Regions from separate parts of the Micromonospora sp. NPDC004704 genome, predicted to be linked through region 3. Evidence: riboswitches for the same ligand, from Rfam matches in the RefSeq annotation. Region 3 holds a riboswitch; each other region holds the start of a gene.
What was found. A riboswitch is a leader RNA that binds a small molecule or an ion and turns the genes downstream of it on or off. The one in region 3 is predicted to bind cobalamin.
Positions count from the first base shown of each region.

Region 1 (3,724 bases), on a different contig from region 3:
GGAGTGGTCGACGTCCGCCGGCAGGTCGACCATGCCGCAAGCGTGGATCATGCGTACGGTCACCGCGGCGACGTCGTCGGGCAGGCCCGACAGGTCCGCCTCGGCGCGGATCGTGGCGAACGACCGGCGGTAGATCTCCGCACCGTCGCGGATGTAGTCGATCACTTACCCCTCCGTGCCGCCGCGATCGCGGCAGCGGTCTCCTCCAGCGTCGCCGACCGCGGGCGCGGTCGGCCGTCCAGGCTGACCTGGTAACCGTCGATGGTGGCCAGCACCTCGACATGCCGGTCCGCCGGCCGTCCGCAGCGCCGCTCGCAACCGACCCAGTGCACCGGCAGGTCGCCCGTGCCCGGCGACGCCGAGGCGTGCACCAGGGTGGCGTCGGTCCGTACGTTCGCGAGCGCCTTCGCGCAGCCGGGCTGCCCGGCGCAGCCGGTCACCCCGACCCAACCGGCGGTGGCATCCGCCACCAGACCCTCGGCGGCAAGTGTCGCCAGCCGGCGCTCAGCCTCGCCGGTGCTCAGATCGGGTACCACGACGGTCCGCCACGGAGTGATGTTGATCTCGTCGCTGCCCGTACCGGCGGCTGCCGTGAGCGCGGCGAGTTGGGCTCCGGTGAGCCGGCCGAGCGGCACCACCAGCGCCAGCGCCACCCGCCCGTCGACCTGGGTCACCGGCCCGACCGGTGCCCGCGTCGGCGACTCGGGGATTGTCAGATCGCCGGGCGGCATGAGCAGCGCCGGGTCGAGAGCCGCACGCAGGCGGGCGGTGACCCTCGGTACGCCGTGGTCGAGTTCAGCCAGTCGCCAGGCGGTGCTGTGCTGCGCGGTGGACTCGGCGAGGAACAACCGGGCGGCGAGCAGGGCGGTCGAGGCGGCCTCCGGTGGGCTCACCCGTACTCCCGTGTCGGTGCCGGCCAGGAGCACCGCCACCGCACCCCCGGGTACGGCGAGCAGTCCCACATCCGCCCCGAACCCGGTCACGTCCCCCCGACCGTCGTCGACGGTGAACAGGAACCGACCGGGCAGCCCGGCCAGCGCCGGATCGGCGCAGAGCCCCTCGTCCAGCGCGTCGACCAGTGCCCGGACGTCGACCAGACCCCCACCCACCCGACCACTGAGTACGGAAGCGATGACGTTGCGTACGCGTTCGTGGCTCTCCGACGGCAGCAGCCCCGCCTCGTACAACCGGGCGGCCAGCTCCCGCTCCGCACCCGCCCGCAGGCCACGGAGCTGCACGTTGCCGCGTGAGGTCAGCTCCAGGGCGCCGTCGGCGAGGTCGGTCGTGGCGGCGGCCAGCGCGTCGAGCTGGTCGGCGTGCAGCCGCCCACCGGGCACCCGTACCCGGGCCAGGTTGCCGTCGGCGGCGGCATGTACGCGTCTCGTCCCCGGACAGGCGTCCGGTGCCGACCGCCCTCGTGGTGACCACACCCGGCGGATACTACGGCCTGCGCAGCTGCACCCCTGTCGGGTACCGCTTGACGAACGGGGGTCCGACTCGTGAGAGTGAGAACCGCTGAACGCGGCGACAGGTGGAGGAAGCCGGTGTGATCCCGGCGCGGTCCCGCCACTGTTACCGGGGAGCGGACCCCGACACGGTCACGGCCCACACGGGCGGGAAGACCGGGGCGAGCGACGATCCGGGAGCCAGGAGACTCCGGGTCACCGCGCGGCACGGCACGGACCCGACAGGTCCGCGCCTCGCCGCAACCGACGAACCCGGGGCGCGGACCCCGAGGGAGGAACCACCATGTCACGCCACGCCCTGCGCGGTGCCCGATGATCCTGCTCCTCTCCACCTCGGACACCGACCTGCTCAGCGGACGGGCCAGTGGCGCCGACTTCCGGTTGGCCAACCCGGCCCGTACCTCGGTCGAGGACCTGCCCGCCCTGCTCGACGGCGTCGACCTCGTGGTCGTACGCATCCTCGGCGGCTACCGCGCCTGGGAGGAAGGGCTGGACGCGCTGCTGGCCGGGGCGCTGCCGGTCGTACTCCTCGGTGGTGAACAGGCACCGGACGCGGAGCTGATGCGCCGCTCGACCGTGCCCGCCGGGGTAGCCGCGGAAGCCCACGCCTACCTCGCGCACGGCGGCCCGGCGAACCTCACCGAGCTGCACCGGTTCCTCTCCGACACGATCCTGCTCACCGGGTACGGCTTCGCCCCGCCGGTGCCGACCCCCGAATGGGGGCGGCTGGAGCGCGCGGCCCGCAACAGCGACGGGCCGGTGATCGGCGTCCTCTACTACCGGGCCCACCACGTCGCCGGCAACACCGCGTTCGTCGAGACGCTCTGCACCGCGATCGAGGACGCCGGTGGTCGCCCGCTGCCGGTCTACTGCGCCTCGCTGCGCAGCCCCCAGGCGGCCCTGCTGGAGACCCTCGGCGAGGCGGACGCACTGGTCGTGACCGTGCTCGCCGCCGGTGGCACCCGCCCGGCCGACGCCGGTGCCGGTGGCGACGACGAGGCGTGGGACGTCGGCGCGCTCGCCGCCCTCGACGTGCCGATCCTCCAGGGGCTCTGCCTGACCAGCAGCCGCGCCGTCTGGGCGGACAACGACGACGGTCTCTCCCCGCTGGACACCGCCACCCAGGTCGCCATCCCCGAGTTCGACGGCCGGATCATCACCGTCCCGTTCTCGTTCAAGGAGATCGACGCTGACGGGCTGACCGTCTACGTGGCCGACCCGGAACGGTCCGCCCGGGTCGCCGGCATCGCGGTCCGGCACGGGTCGCTGCGACACATCCCGCCGGCCGACCGCCGGATCGTCCTGATGCTGTCGGCGTACCCGACCAAGCACGCCCGGATCGGCAACGCCGTCGGCCTCGACACCCCGGCCAGCGTCGTCCGGCTGCTCAGCGCCATGCGCGACCAGGGGTACGACATCGGCCCCGCCGACGGACCCGACGCGTTCCCCGGAGTGACCGCCGGTGACGGTGACGCCCTGGTGCACGCGCTGATCGCCGCCGGTGGCCAGGATCTCAACTGGCTCACCGAGGAACAGCTCGAAGCCAACCCGATCCGGATCCCGGCCAGCCGCTACCGGGCCTGGTACGACACCCTCCCCGCCGAGCTGCGCGAGGGCATGGAACGGCACTGGGGACCGGCGCCCGGTGAACTGTTCGTCGACACCTCCCGCGACCCCGACGGCGAGATCGTGCTCGCCGCGCTGCGGTCCGGCAACACCGTGGTGATGGTCCAACCGCCGCGCGGTTTCGGGGAGAACCCGGTCGCCATCTACCACGACCCGGACCTGCCGCCGAGCCACCACTACCTGGCCGCGTACCGGTGGCTGGCCGACGAGTTCGGCGCGCACGCGATGGTGCACGTCGGCAAGCACGGCAACCTGGAGTGGCTGCCCGGCAAGACGCTCGGCATGTCCGCCGCCTGCGGGTCCGACGCCGCCCTCGGCGACCTGCCCCTGATCTACCCGTTCCTGGTCAACGACCCCGGTGAGGGGACCCAGGCCAAGCGGCGGGCGCACGCCACCCTGGTCGACCACCTGATCCCGCCGATGGCCCGCGCCGACAGCTACGGCGACATCGCCCGGCTGGAGCAGCTCCTCGACGAGCACGCCAACATCGCCGCCCTGGACCCGGCGAAGCTGCCGGCGATCCGGGCCCAGATCTGGACCCTGATCCAGGCCGCCAAGCTCGACCACGACCTCGGCCTGTCGGACCGGCCGCACGACGCCGAGTTCGACGAGTTCATCCTGCACGTCGACGG
Region 1 is NZ_JBSGCD010000027.1:59,414-63,137, forward strand. It holds gene ACWEFB_RS28690 (precorrin-8X methylmutase) at 1-162, opposite strand, end outside; gene cobG (precorrin-3B synthase) at 162-1,430, opposite strand; cobalamin riboswitch at 1,536-1,656, shown strand; gene cobN (cobaltochelatase subunit CobN) at 1,779-3,724, shown strand, end outside.
Region 1: it holds a riboswitch for cobalamin, as region 3 does, so the genes downstream of both, cobN (cobaltochelatase subunit CobN) here and bluB (5,6-dimethylbenzimidazole synthase) in region 3, are expected to answer to the same signal.

Region 2 (3,724 bases), on a different contig from region 3:
CAGCTCGTACCAGGCCACGAACCGCATCACCTCGGGGTGGGCCAGCCCGCCGTCGTAGAGGCGTGCGGCGTACTCGCCCAGGTCGTCGGCGTCCATCGGGACCCCCGCGACCACCTGCTCGACGATCGCGTCGAAAACCGCCTCGAACAGGCCCTCCTTGTTCTCGTAGAACGAGTAGACGAGGCCGGCGCTGATCCCCGCCCGCTTGGCGAGCCGGTCGACCCGCGCCCCGGCCAGGCCGTACGCGGCGAACTCCGACAGGGCCGCCTCCAGCAGGCGCTGACGTTTGGTCTCCGGGTCACGGGTACTCATGCTCCCAGCTTGCCTACTGAACATTCATTTGACAAGCCGCCTCGACCGTGGATATCGTCGCCTTACTGAATGAATGTTCACTACGAAGGAGGAGCGCGATGCCGAACCACGATCACTGGACTCCCGAGGCGATCCCCGACCAGACCGGGCGTACCGCCCTCATCACGGGCGCGAACAGCGGAATCGGGCTGGAAACGGCACGGGTCCTCGCCCGGCACGGGGCACGGGTGATCCTGGCCGGGCGGAGCCGGGCACGGCTCGACGACGCGGTCCGTACGCTGCGCGCCGAACTGCCGCAGGCGGACCTGGAAACCCTGGTCCTGGATCTGGGTGACCTGGCCTCGGTCAGGGAGGCGGCCGAGCGGGTCACCGCGACCGAGACCCTCGACCTGCTGGTCAACAACGCCGGGGTGATGAACATCCCGGAACGCCGGACGACCACGAACGGGTTCGAGCTGACCTTCGGCACCAACCACCTCGGCCACTTCGCGCTCACCGCCCAGGTCCTGCCCGCCCTACAGCGCTCCCCCGCGGCCCGGATCGTGACGGTCAGCGCGATCGCCGCGACCTGGCGCAGCGGGGCACTGACCGACCTGATGAGCGAGGAACGCTACCGCCCGATGGCCGCGTACGCGAAGTCCAAGCGCGCCAACGTCGTCTTCACCCGGGAACTCGCCCGCCGCCTCGCCGGGACGACCATCACCCCCGTGGTGATCCACCCCGGCGCCGCCATGACCAACCTCCAACAGCACACCCGAGGTGCGCTCCTCCGGGCGCTCAGCGGGGTGATGGAGAGGTTCCTGATGGGCTCGCCGGAGGGCGCCGCGTGGCCCAGCCTCTACGCCGCGACCAGCCCCGACGTCCACGCCGGCGCGTTCATCGGCCCCGCCTCCCGCAACCAGACCGCCGGCACGCCGAAACCGGTCGCCCTGCCGCGCGGCGCCGACGACCCGGCCGAGGGCAGGCGGCTGTGGGCCGACAGCGAACGCCTCACCGGCGTCCCCTTCCCTCTCTGACCGGTAGCGCTCAGTGACGTACGCCGGGGTCCACTGCCCGGGCCGCGACGTGCCGGCAGGGACCATTACGGACGGTGCGGTGGGCGTACGCGGAGTCCGGGCGACCAACCTCGATGGACGCTACCGGGTCCGCACTTACCAACACACCGACACGACATCTGGTGTTCGGTGTCCAGCCCTCCCCCATATATAGTCTGTGGCGCGACTGGTTCAGCCGGGCATCCAACCCGGCTGAGGCAAGAGGGAACCCGGTGGAAGTCCGGGACTGCCCCGCAGCGGTGAGTGGGAACGACAACCGTCACACAGCACTGGGAGACAACCGGCCTCTGCCGGGTGGCCTGGGAAGCGACGGTCAGTAGGGGGTCACGGGTTCCCGTGACCGCGCCCATGAGTCCGAAGACCTGCCAGCCGCGCCGCGCCGGGCCATCCGTGCGCGGCGGTCCGAGGCCGCGCGGGACGGCCGACGGCACAGACGCGCGCCCTCGCGTGCGTCCCTGCCTGCCTGCGCGCACTCCGGACCTCGTCGGCGACGAGCACGAGGAGCGACAGGTGACGGTCACAGAGTTGGTGCCGGACGGCACGACGGCGGACGGCGATCCGCCCGCGCCGGGACAGCGGCGTACGCAGATGCAGGTGCGCAAGCGCAACGGCGCTCGAGCCGGTCGACGTGAACAAGATCGTCCGGGCGGTGGAGCGATGGGCGGACGACCTCGACGACATCGACCCGCTGCGGGTGGCGACCCGGACGATCAGCGGACTCTACGACGGGGCGACCACGGCCGAACTGGTCCGGTTGTCGATCCAGACCGCCGCCGAGATGATCGGCGAGGAACCCCAGTACTCCCGGCTCGCGGCCCGACTCCTGGCCGGATACGTCGACAAGGAGGTACGCGGCCAGGGCATCGCGTCGTTCAGCCAGGCGATCCGCCTCGGCCACGAACTCGGGCTGATCGGCGACGACACGGCGCAGTTCGTCGCGATCAACGCCCGCAAGCTCGACGATGCCATCGACCCCACCGCCGACCTGCGTTTCGAGTACTTCGGGCTGCGTACGGTCCACGACCGTTACCTGCTACGGCACCCGACCGGCCGGCTGGTGCTGGAGACACCGCAGTACTGGCTGCTGCGGGTCGCCTGCGGCCTGTCCCGTACGCCGGGTGAGGCGATCGGGTTCTACCGGTTGATGTCGTCTCTCGCCTACCTGCCGAGTTCCCCGACGCTGTTCAACTCCGGCACCGCGCACACCCAGATGTCGTCCTGTTTCCTGGTCGACTCGCCCCGCGACGAACTCGACTCGATCTACGACCGGTACGCCCAGGTGGCGAAGCTGTCGAAGTTCGCCGGCGGGATCGGGATCGCCTGGTCGCGGGTGCGTTCCCGGGGTGCGCTGATCCGTGGCACGAACGGGCTGTCGAACGGGATCGTGCCGTGGCTGCGGACGCTGGACGCGAGCGTGGCGGCGGTCAACCAGGGAGGCAGGCGCAAGGGCGCGGCCTGTGTCTATCTGGAACCGTGGCACCCGGACATCGAGGAGTTCCTCGAGCTGCGGGACAACACCGGTGAGGACGCCCGGCGTACGCACAACCTCAACCTGGCCAACTGGATCCCGGACGAGTTCATGCGCCGGGTCGAGGCCGACGAGACCTGGTCGCTGTTCGACCCGGCCGAGGTGCCCGAGCTGCCCGACCTGTGGGGCGACGAGTTCGACGCCGCCTACCGGTCCGCCGAGGCCGCCGGCCGGTTCGTCCGCCAGGTCAGGGCCCGTGACCTGTACGGGCGGATGATGCGGACCCTGGCCCAGACCGGCAACGGGTGGATGACGTTCAAGGACCCGTCGAACCGGCTTTGCAACCAGACCGCCGAGCCCGGCAACGTGGTACACCTGTCGAACCTCTGCACCGAGATCGTCGAGGTCTCCAGCGACGGCGAGACGGCGGTCTGCAACCTCGGCTCGATCAACCTGGCCGCGCACGTCGCGGGCGACGACATCAACTGGGAGCGACTGCGCGAGACGGTACGTACGGCCGTGCTCTTCCTCGACCGGGTGATCGACATCAACTACTACCCGAGCGTCGAGGCGGCGGCGAGCAACCCCCGCTGGCGCCCGGTCGGGCTCGGCCTGATGGGCCTGCAGGACGCCTTCTTCGCGCTCCGGATGCCGTTCGACTCCGCGCCGGCGTTGGAGCTGTCCACCAGGATCTCCGAGGAGATCTACCTGACCGCCCTGGAAACCTCCGCCGACCTGGCCGAACAGTTCGGCCCGCATCCGGCGTACGCGCAGACCCGGGCGGCCCGTGGTCAGCTCCAGCCCGACCTGTGGGGCGTGACCCCGACGCAGGAGCAGCGCTGGGACGCGGTACGGCAGCGGATCGCGGCACACGGTCTGCGCAACTCGC
Region 2 is NZ_JBSGCD010000034.1:22,770-26,493, forward strand. It holds gene ACWEFB_RS31225 (TetR family transcriptional regulator) at 1-312, opposite strand, end outside; gene ACWEFB_RS31230 (oxidoreductase) at 411-1,328, shown strand; cobalamin riboswitch at 1,518-1,751, shown strand; partial or broken gene ACWEFB_RS31235 (ribonucleoside-diphosphate reductase subunit alpha) at 1,932-3,724, shown strand, end outside.
Region 2: it holds a riboswitch for cobalamin, as region 3 does, so the genes downstream of both, ACWEFB_RS31235 (ribonucleoside-diphosphate reductase subunit alpha) here and bluB (5,6-dimethylbenzimidazole synthase) in region 3, are expected to answer to the same signal.

Region 3 (3,724 bases):
GTTGGCGCAAGAGCAGCCGTTCAAACGACCAAGGTCAGTGTGTTGAGGTGGCGGACAACCTGGTGGGCGTAGTTGGGGTGCGTGATTCGAAGGATCTGGCTGGGCCGGTGCTGGTGGTGGAGCCGGCGGGTTGGGTGGCGTTCGTCGCCGGTGCGAAGTCCGGTGCTTTCCGGCGCTGAGGGTGGGTGACGATGATCCACGCGCGCTGAGCTGTTCTGTGAGTGGTCATGAGAACAGCTCAGCGCGCAATGATCATGGTTGCCCGTACGCGTGCTGCTGCCGCCTGCTGGGGAACTTGCAGCTCCGGATCCTCGACGTACGTCTTGTAGTGGGCTCAGGTGCCCTTGTGTCGGGACGCGTCTCTGGACAGTGGAAGTTTGCCGACAAACCCACGTTTAGCTGTGACAGGCAAACCGGGGGTTTGAGTGAAACTTTGCCAATCCGCTGTGAAAGGCCCTGCACAGCGCAGGCGGTCTCAGGATTGTGCCGGGCCGGTGGAGCCCGCGTCCGAGTTGATCGTGCCGGGGTCGGTGGGGTCCGGGGCGCTGCGGATTCGGCTGACGAGTTGTTCCAGGGCGGCGACCTCTGCCCGTAGGGCGGCCCGCCCCTGCCGGGTGAGCCGGAGCCAGGTACAGGGGCGGCGCGCCTCGTAACCCTTAATCACCTGCAACAACTCGGCCTGTTCCAGGATCCGCAGGTGCCGGTTCAGGTTGCCGTCGGTGAGCCCGAGTTCGTCCCGCAGGGTGGCGAACTTGCACTCCTGGGTCGCGCTGAGCACGGTGAGGATGCCCAGGCGTACGCGTTGGTGGACGGTGTCGTCCAGCGCTAGCGACGGATGCGGCGCCTGCGGGTCACTCACCGGCATACCTCCGGGACCGCCGGGCGCGTACGGCGGCGAAGATGACCAGCGGCAGTGCCATCAGCACAAGATAGTGGCCCGGTCGGAGGGCCAGTTGGCCACCGAGCGCGTCCGGGTTGCCGTCGAGCAGCACGAACACCCAGGCCGGGAGGCGCCCCAGCGGGAAGGTCCCGCACAGCCAGCTTGCCAGCAGGATGATCCACACTCCGGTCGCCGCGAGGGTGCGACTGCGTTCGCCCCAGGCCAGCGCGAGTACGGCGAACGCGATCGGCACCAGCGGGGTCAGCAGTCCCTGCCACCAGAAGCCGGAGTCGGCGATCAGGTCGTCGGACGGCGGGCCCTTCGGCACCGCCGCGAGTATCGCGAGCAGCACCAGGACGCCCAGGGCGGTTCCCGCGAACGGCCACCAGGCCACCCGGAGCCCCAGTTGGCGGGAGCGCCACCGGTACCAGGCTGCGGTTGCCGCGATCAGCAGCGGCGTGCCGAGGAACCAGAACAGGTACGACGCGAGCGCGCTGCGCTGCTGGTCAGGCAGCCCGGCCCAGTACGGGTACTCGGCGGTGATCGCGTACGCCGGCTCGAACGGGTAGCGGTAGAGGGTGATGCTCAGCAGCAGCAGGGCCGCTACACCCGCTGCCGGTAGCCAGGCCCCGGCGTGGGTGCGGGCATGGGTGCGTCGGCGTAGTCGCCTCAGTTCGACCAGTGTCCGTTCGGCTTCCCCCGTGTCAACCGGGCCCATGGCCCCTCCTCAACTCTGCAACAGTGATTTACTCTGCAATGCAAAGTATGCGGGCGGGTCCCCAGTGGAGGCAAGGCCCGGAGAGGATCAGACGGAGGGACGCCAGCGGTCCTGGTGGATCGCGGCCGACAACGGGCGGCGTTGACGCCAGCCGTGTCGTTCCAGGTCGGGGGTCTGCTCGAAGTGGGTCACCGGGCCGAGGCAGAGCCAGGCGACCGGGCGGATGGTGGCGGGGATGCCGAGCAGCTCACGCAGGAACGGCTCCCGGTAGAACGACACCCAGCCGACCCCGAGCCGCTCGGCACTGGCGGCCAGCCACAGGTTCTGGATCGCCAGGCAGACCGAGTAGAGACCGGCGTCGGCGATCGCGTGCCGACCGAGCACGGCCGGTCCACCCCGCTCCGGGTCGTACGTGACCACGATCGACAGGGTCGACTCGCGTACGCCGTCGATTTTGATCCGGGCGAAACGTTCGGCGGCGTCGGCGTCCAGAGTGGACGCGAAGGTGTCCCGCTCGCGCTCCACGTGCCGGTGGAACTCCTGCCGCAGGTCCGGATCCCGGACCAGGACGAAGTCCCAGGGCTGGGACAGCCCCACACTCGGCGCGGCGTGCGCCGCCGTCAGGACGCGGTGCAGCACCTCGTCCGGGATCGGGGCACCGGTGAACTGGGCGCGTACGTCCCGGCGACGGTGGATGACGTCGTAGAGATCGGTGTCCAAGGCAGGCTCCCGCTGCGCTCGCGCCCCCACAGAGGGGCTGGTGACAGCGAGGCCGGTCTTCGACTTCCGGATCTGCGCTGGTCACCCGCCTTCCCAGCCCTTTTCAGGGCCAGTGGCTGCGTCTCGTACGCGTGGGTGGCAGCTCCCCGGTCACCGCGGCGGGCCCGTGCCGGAATCACACCGGCTTCCCGATTCTCCCCGCTCGCGCGGGGCACCTCGCAACAGTTCGTGCCGGTCCGAACCCTAGCGGGGACGGCTTCCGGATCCGAGCGCGGCGGGTTCGATCGTCACTCGGGTCACGTTCTCGTCGCCTTCCGCGAATGTTCGCGTTAATGGTCGGTCACCCCCCGTACGGTGGAGGTTCGGGAGGTGTGATGGCGACGGTAGCGGTGACCCGGCTGGTGCAGGCGTCCGCCGAGGAGTTGTGGCGGGTCTTCACCGACCTGCCCGGCCGATCCGACTGGCTCTCCACGATCAGCGGGATCGAGGTGCTCACCCCCGGTCCGACGCGGGTCGGCACGGTCTGGCGGGAGAGTCACCATCTGCCGGACGGCACCGAGTTGCTGGAGGAGTTCCGGGTGGAGGAGTTCAGCCCACCGCACCGGCTCACTGTCAGCTCGTCCGGCGTAGGCGTCGACTACCGGACCGCGTACACCTTCACTCCGGTGCAGGGACGGCGTCGGCGGCGGCGCGGTGGCTGGACCGCGGTCAGCGTGGTGCAGGAGGGCGCGGTCACGGCACCGTACGCGCGCCTGCTCGCGCTGGTGTTCGGCGGACTTGCCGCCCGTACCGTCGAGGGCGCGTTGCGTCGTGACCTCGCCGACCTGGCCGCCGTGGTCACCTCAACCAATCATGATCATCGCGGTGACCCGGCTGCTGCCGCCTGACCTGCCAGCCGCACGTCGGGGCTGTCTCGGTAGGGTGCCCAGCGGAGGTACTGGATGCGATCGCGGGGCCGCGTGTGGGGCCGGCGCCGGCCGGCAGTGGTCGCGCTGGTGGCGGTGCTGGTCGTCGCGGCGGCAGCCGTGGTCACCTTCCGCGTGCTCGCCCCCGCCGAGGTGCTCACCCCCGCCCGCGCCGACTATCCGGCCCCGGTGCGGGCGGCGACCGGGGTGGTCGGCACGCTCGCGTCCGCCCCGCTGATCGTGGACGGCCGGCTGCGGGTCTACGCCACCACCCGCCAGATCCGCGCCGACGAGCCGGTCGACGCCCGGACCCGGCGCACGCCGTACTGGTCCTACCGGCGCTGGCCGGCCGAGCTGATCGGCATCGTGGCCAGCGGGACCACCGTGGTCAGCCGCTGGTCGGACGGCGACCTGGTCGCGCTGGACGCCCGTACCGGCCGGATCCGGTGGCGGGCCGACGGGCCACCACCCGGACACGGGTACGACGGGCGCCGCACCGGG
Region 3 is NZ_JBSGCD010000005.1:304,650-308,373, forward strand. It holds gene ACWEFB_RS09610 (DUF397 domain-containing protein) at 1-179, shown strand, start outside; gene ACWEFB_RS09615 (winged helix-turn-helix domain-containing protein) at 476-859, opposite strand; gene ACWEFB_RS09620 (hypothetical protein) at 852-1,598, opposite strand; gene bluB (5,6-dimethylbenzimidazole synthase) at 1,686-2,318, opposite strand; cobalamin riboswitch at 2,352-2,549, opposite strand; gene ACWEFB_RS09630 (SRPBCC family protein) at 2,693-3,205, shown strand; gene ACWEFB_RS09635 (outer membrane protein assembly factor BamB family protein) at 3,260-3,724, shown strand, end outside.

Region 4 (3,724 bases), on a different contig from region 3:
GGCCCAGCCCTCGGCCGCCTCGACCGCGTGGTCACGCTCGGTGCCGGGGCGCTGGATCCAGGACCAGCCCTCGCCCATCTTGTGCCAGACCACACTGCCGCCCTTGCCGCTCTCACCGAGCGCACGCAGCGCGGTCTCCTCGCCGACCTTCCACTTGGGGCTCTTCACGAACTGGAAGACGGCGATCGGCCAACCCGCGCTCCAGGCCCGCAACGCCATCCCGAACGCGGCGGTCGACTTGCCCTTGCCCTGACCGGTGTGCACCGCCGTGACCGGCTGGCGGCGCCGCTCCCGGGTGGTGAGACCGTCGTCGGGTACCTGCTCCGGCTTGCCCTGGGGCATCTCAGGCCGCCTTTCCGAGAGTGTGCAGCGCGTCCAGCGGGACGCAGTCGGCGTCGAGCGCGGTGGCGAGCCGCCGGGCCAGCCCGAGCCGGATCGGCCCCGACTCGCAGTCGACCACCACGGAGGCGACGTCGGCCAGCGACGGCACCACGGTCAACGGGTCCGGACCGCTGGTCGCCCGACCGTCGGTCACCACCACCAGCAGCGGCCGGCGGCGCGGGTCGCGGCGGCGTTCGGACTCCAGGGTCCGGGCCGCCTGGCGCAGCCCGGCGGCGAGCGGGGTACGGCCACCGGTGCGCAGTTCGGCCAGGCGCAGCACACCGACCTCGTGGCTGGCGGTCGGTTCCAGCACCGTACTCGCCCCGGTACCCCGGAACGTGATCATGCCGATCTTGTCCCGCCGCTGGTAGGCGTCGCGCAGCAGGGACAGGACGGCGGTCTTCACCACCCGCATCCGGCGGCGCGCCGCCATCGACCCGGAGGCGTCCACCACGAAGAGCACCAGGTTCGCCTCCCGCCCGACGTGCACCGCCTCGCGCAGATCCGAGGCCGTCACCGTGCGGGCTCCGCGCCGGGCGGCGGCCAGCAGGGTGGCGGGCAGGTGCAGGCTGGTCAGCCGGCCGGCCGGCAGCCGGGCCCCGACCACCCGACCCCGCCGGGCGTACGCCGGGGAGCGTCGGCCGGTGTGCGCGCCGGTCCCCCGTCCGCGTACGGCCAGGGCGCGAGTCCGGTACGGGCTCGTCGCCGCGACCGTCGGCTGGTTCCCGGCGGTCGGCTGTTCCGTCGTCTGCTCCTCCGTCCGCTGCTCCGGTACGGGTTGTTCGGCCGGGTCGGTCTGCTCCGGTCCGGTGGTCGGCGGGGGCGGCCCGTCGGATGTGTCCGGCCCCCGGTCGGGTCCACCCGGTGGCGGGCCACCGCCGGGTCCCTCCGGCGGACCGTCGGGCGGCCCTCCGTCCGGGTCGTCGTCGGGTCCGGCCGGCGGGTCGGGCTCCGGATCGGCGTCCGCGCCGTGCTCCCGCAGCAACTCCTCGAGTTTCTCCTGGTCGGCGCCGGGCGGGTCGAGCGGGTCCCGGCGGCGGCGGTGCGGCAGGGCGAGCCTGGCCGCGGCGGCCACGTCGTCGGCGGTCACCACGTCCCGGTCGTGCCACGCGGCGAGCGCCACCGCCGTCCGGGCCACCACGATGTCGGCGCGCAGCCCGTCCACCCCGTACGCGAGGCAGATGGTGGCGATCCGGTCCAGTTCGTGGTCGGGCAGCCGCACTCCGGGCAGCCGTCGACGGGCGACCGCGATCCGCTCGGCGAGTACGGCATCCTCGTCGATCCAGCGCGCCGCGAAGCCCACCGGATCCGTCTCGTACGCGAGCCTCCGCCGGACCACCTCGGCCCGGGGGGCCGTCTCGCGGGGCGCGGTGACCGCGACCACCAGCCCGAACCGGTCCACGAGCTGGGGGCGGGGTTCGCCCTCCTCCGGGTTCATCGTGCCGACGAGCAGGAACCGGGCCGCGTGCTTGACCGACACCCCGTCGCGTTCGACGTGCGCCCGACCCATCGCGGCGGCGTCCAGCAGCAGGTCCACCAGATGGTCCGGCAGCAGGTTGACCTCGTCGACGTAGAGCACCCCGCGATGGGCGGCGGCGAGCAGCCCCGGCTCGTACGCCTTGATCCCGTCGGCCAGGGCACGTTGCAGGTCGAGGGTGCCGACCACCCGGTCCTCGGTGGCGCCGACCGGCAGCTCGACCAGGGTGGCGCGGCGCCGCTGGCCGACCGCCCCCGGTTCGTGCGGGCCGTCCGGGCAGTCCGCGTCCGGGTTGGCCGGGTCACAGGCGAACCGGCAGCCGGGGACGACGTCGACGTCGGGCAGCAGCGCGGCGAGCGCCCGGACGATCGTCGACTTGGCGGTGCCCTTCTCACCCCGGACCAGCACCCCGCCGATCGCCGGGGAGACCGCGTTGAGCAGCAGGGCCAGTCGCAGTTCGGCCAGGCCGACGACGGCAGAGAACGGGTACGGCGGGGTCATCGCCCGCTCAGGCGCGCAGAAGCCATGCTCAAGTCCCTTCCGCGGGTATCCACGCCCGCGTGTGGCTGGGTGTCACCGAGCGGTCGGAGTCTCCTGACTCCCGGATCGACGCTCCCCCTCGACCTTCCGGCCGCTCGGCCGTGGCCCGTACGTGAGGGGTCGCTCCCCGGTCACAGTGGCGGGACCGCCCCGGACTCGCACCGGGTTCCTCCGCGCACCGCTCGTGCAGGCCATGCTGTCCCACCGACCGGTCCGTCGTCAACGTGACCACCGCGACCGCGCCGTGCCCGGTTCGTCTTCCGTACCGACCGGGTAATCGATGGCCATGGCATTCTTCGGGGAACGTCGGCGGCCACCGGTGCCGCTCTTCGTCGGTCTCGGGATCGTGGTGATCGTCGGGTTCGCGATCGCCACGGTCCAGGTGTGGCGCAACGACAACGCGTTGCGGGATCACGGTGAACGAACCACCGCCCGGGTGGTGGAAGTCGATGCGGGCAGGGCCAATCGGACCGAGGTCGAGTTCCGTACGTCCGACGGCCGGCAGGTGCGGGCGTTGATCGGTCAGGGCGACGAGGCGCCCGGTCCCCCTCCGGCGCTCGGCGACGAGGTGCCGATCGTGTACGACCCGCAGGACCCGCAAGCCGACGTCAACGACGCCCGCGCCGGTGAGAACCACGACACGGCGTACCTGTTGCTGGGAGTGACCCTGTTCGGCGGGATCGGGGTGCCGCTGGCAACCTGGGCGCTGGTTCGGGCGAATCGGCGGGACCGGGTGGGGTGATGGTGGGGAGCGGGGCGCCGCCGGCCGAACTGCCGGGCCGGCCGTCCTCGGGTGAGCCGGCCTCCGACCCGTCATGGATCATGGGCCCGCAGCGGGCGCCGGGGCGTGCGACCTGCCGGAGGTCGAGCACCGGGACGGGGAGACGGATTGAGTCGCGGAAGTGTCCTGAGGCTGGCCCTGCTCGCGCTGATCTGGGGGTCCGGCTTCCTCTGGATCAAGCTGGCGCTGGACGGGTTCACCCCGGTCCAGCTCGTCCTGTTCCGGCTCCTGCTCGGAGTCGCGGTACTGGCACCCATCGCCCTGGTACGGAGGCTGCCCTTCCCGACCCGTCGGGTCATCTGGGCGCACCTGGCCGTCGCGGCGCTGTTCGCCAACGCGATCCCGTACACGCTCGTGGGGTTCGGCGAGCAGACCGTGGGCTCGAACGTCGCGGGTGTGCTCAACGCGACCACACCACTGTGGACGGTGCTGGTGGCCGTACTGGCGGGGACGGACCGGACGGTCAGCGTCGGACGCGGGGTGGGCATCGCACTCGGTTTCGCCGGGACCGTGCTGATCTTCACACCCTGGGAGTCGGCCGGTGA
Region 4 is NZ_JBSGCD010000027.1:36,726-40,449, reverse strand. It holds gene cobO (cob(I)yrinic acid a,c-diamide adenosyltransferase) at 1-342, opposite strand, end outside; gene ACWEFB_RS28605 (VWA domain-containing protein) at 344-2,359, opposite strand; cobalamin riboswitch at 2,447-2,569, opposite strand; gene ACWEFB_RS28600 (DUF3592 domain-containing protein) at 2,685-3,140, shown strand; gene ACWEFB_RS28595 (DMT family transporter) at 3,288-3,724, shown strand, end outside.
Region 4: it holds a riboswitch for cobalamin, as region 3 does, so the genes downstream of both, ACWEFB_RS28605 (VWA domain-containing protein) here and bluB (5,6-dimethylbenzimidazole synthase) in region 3, are expected to answer to the same signal.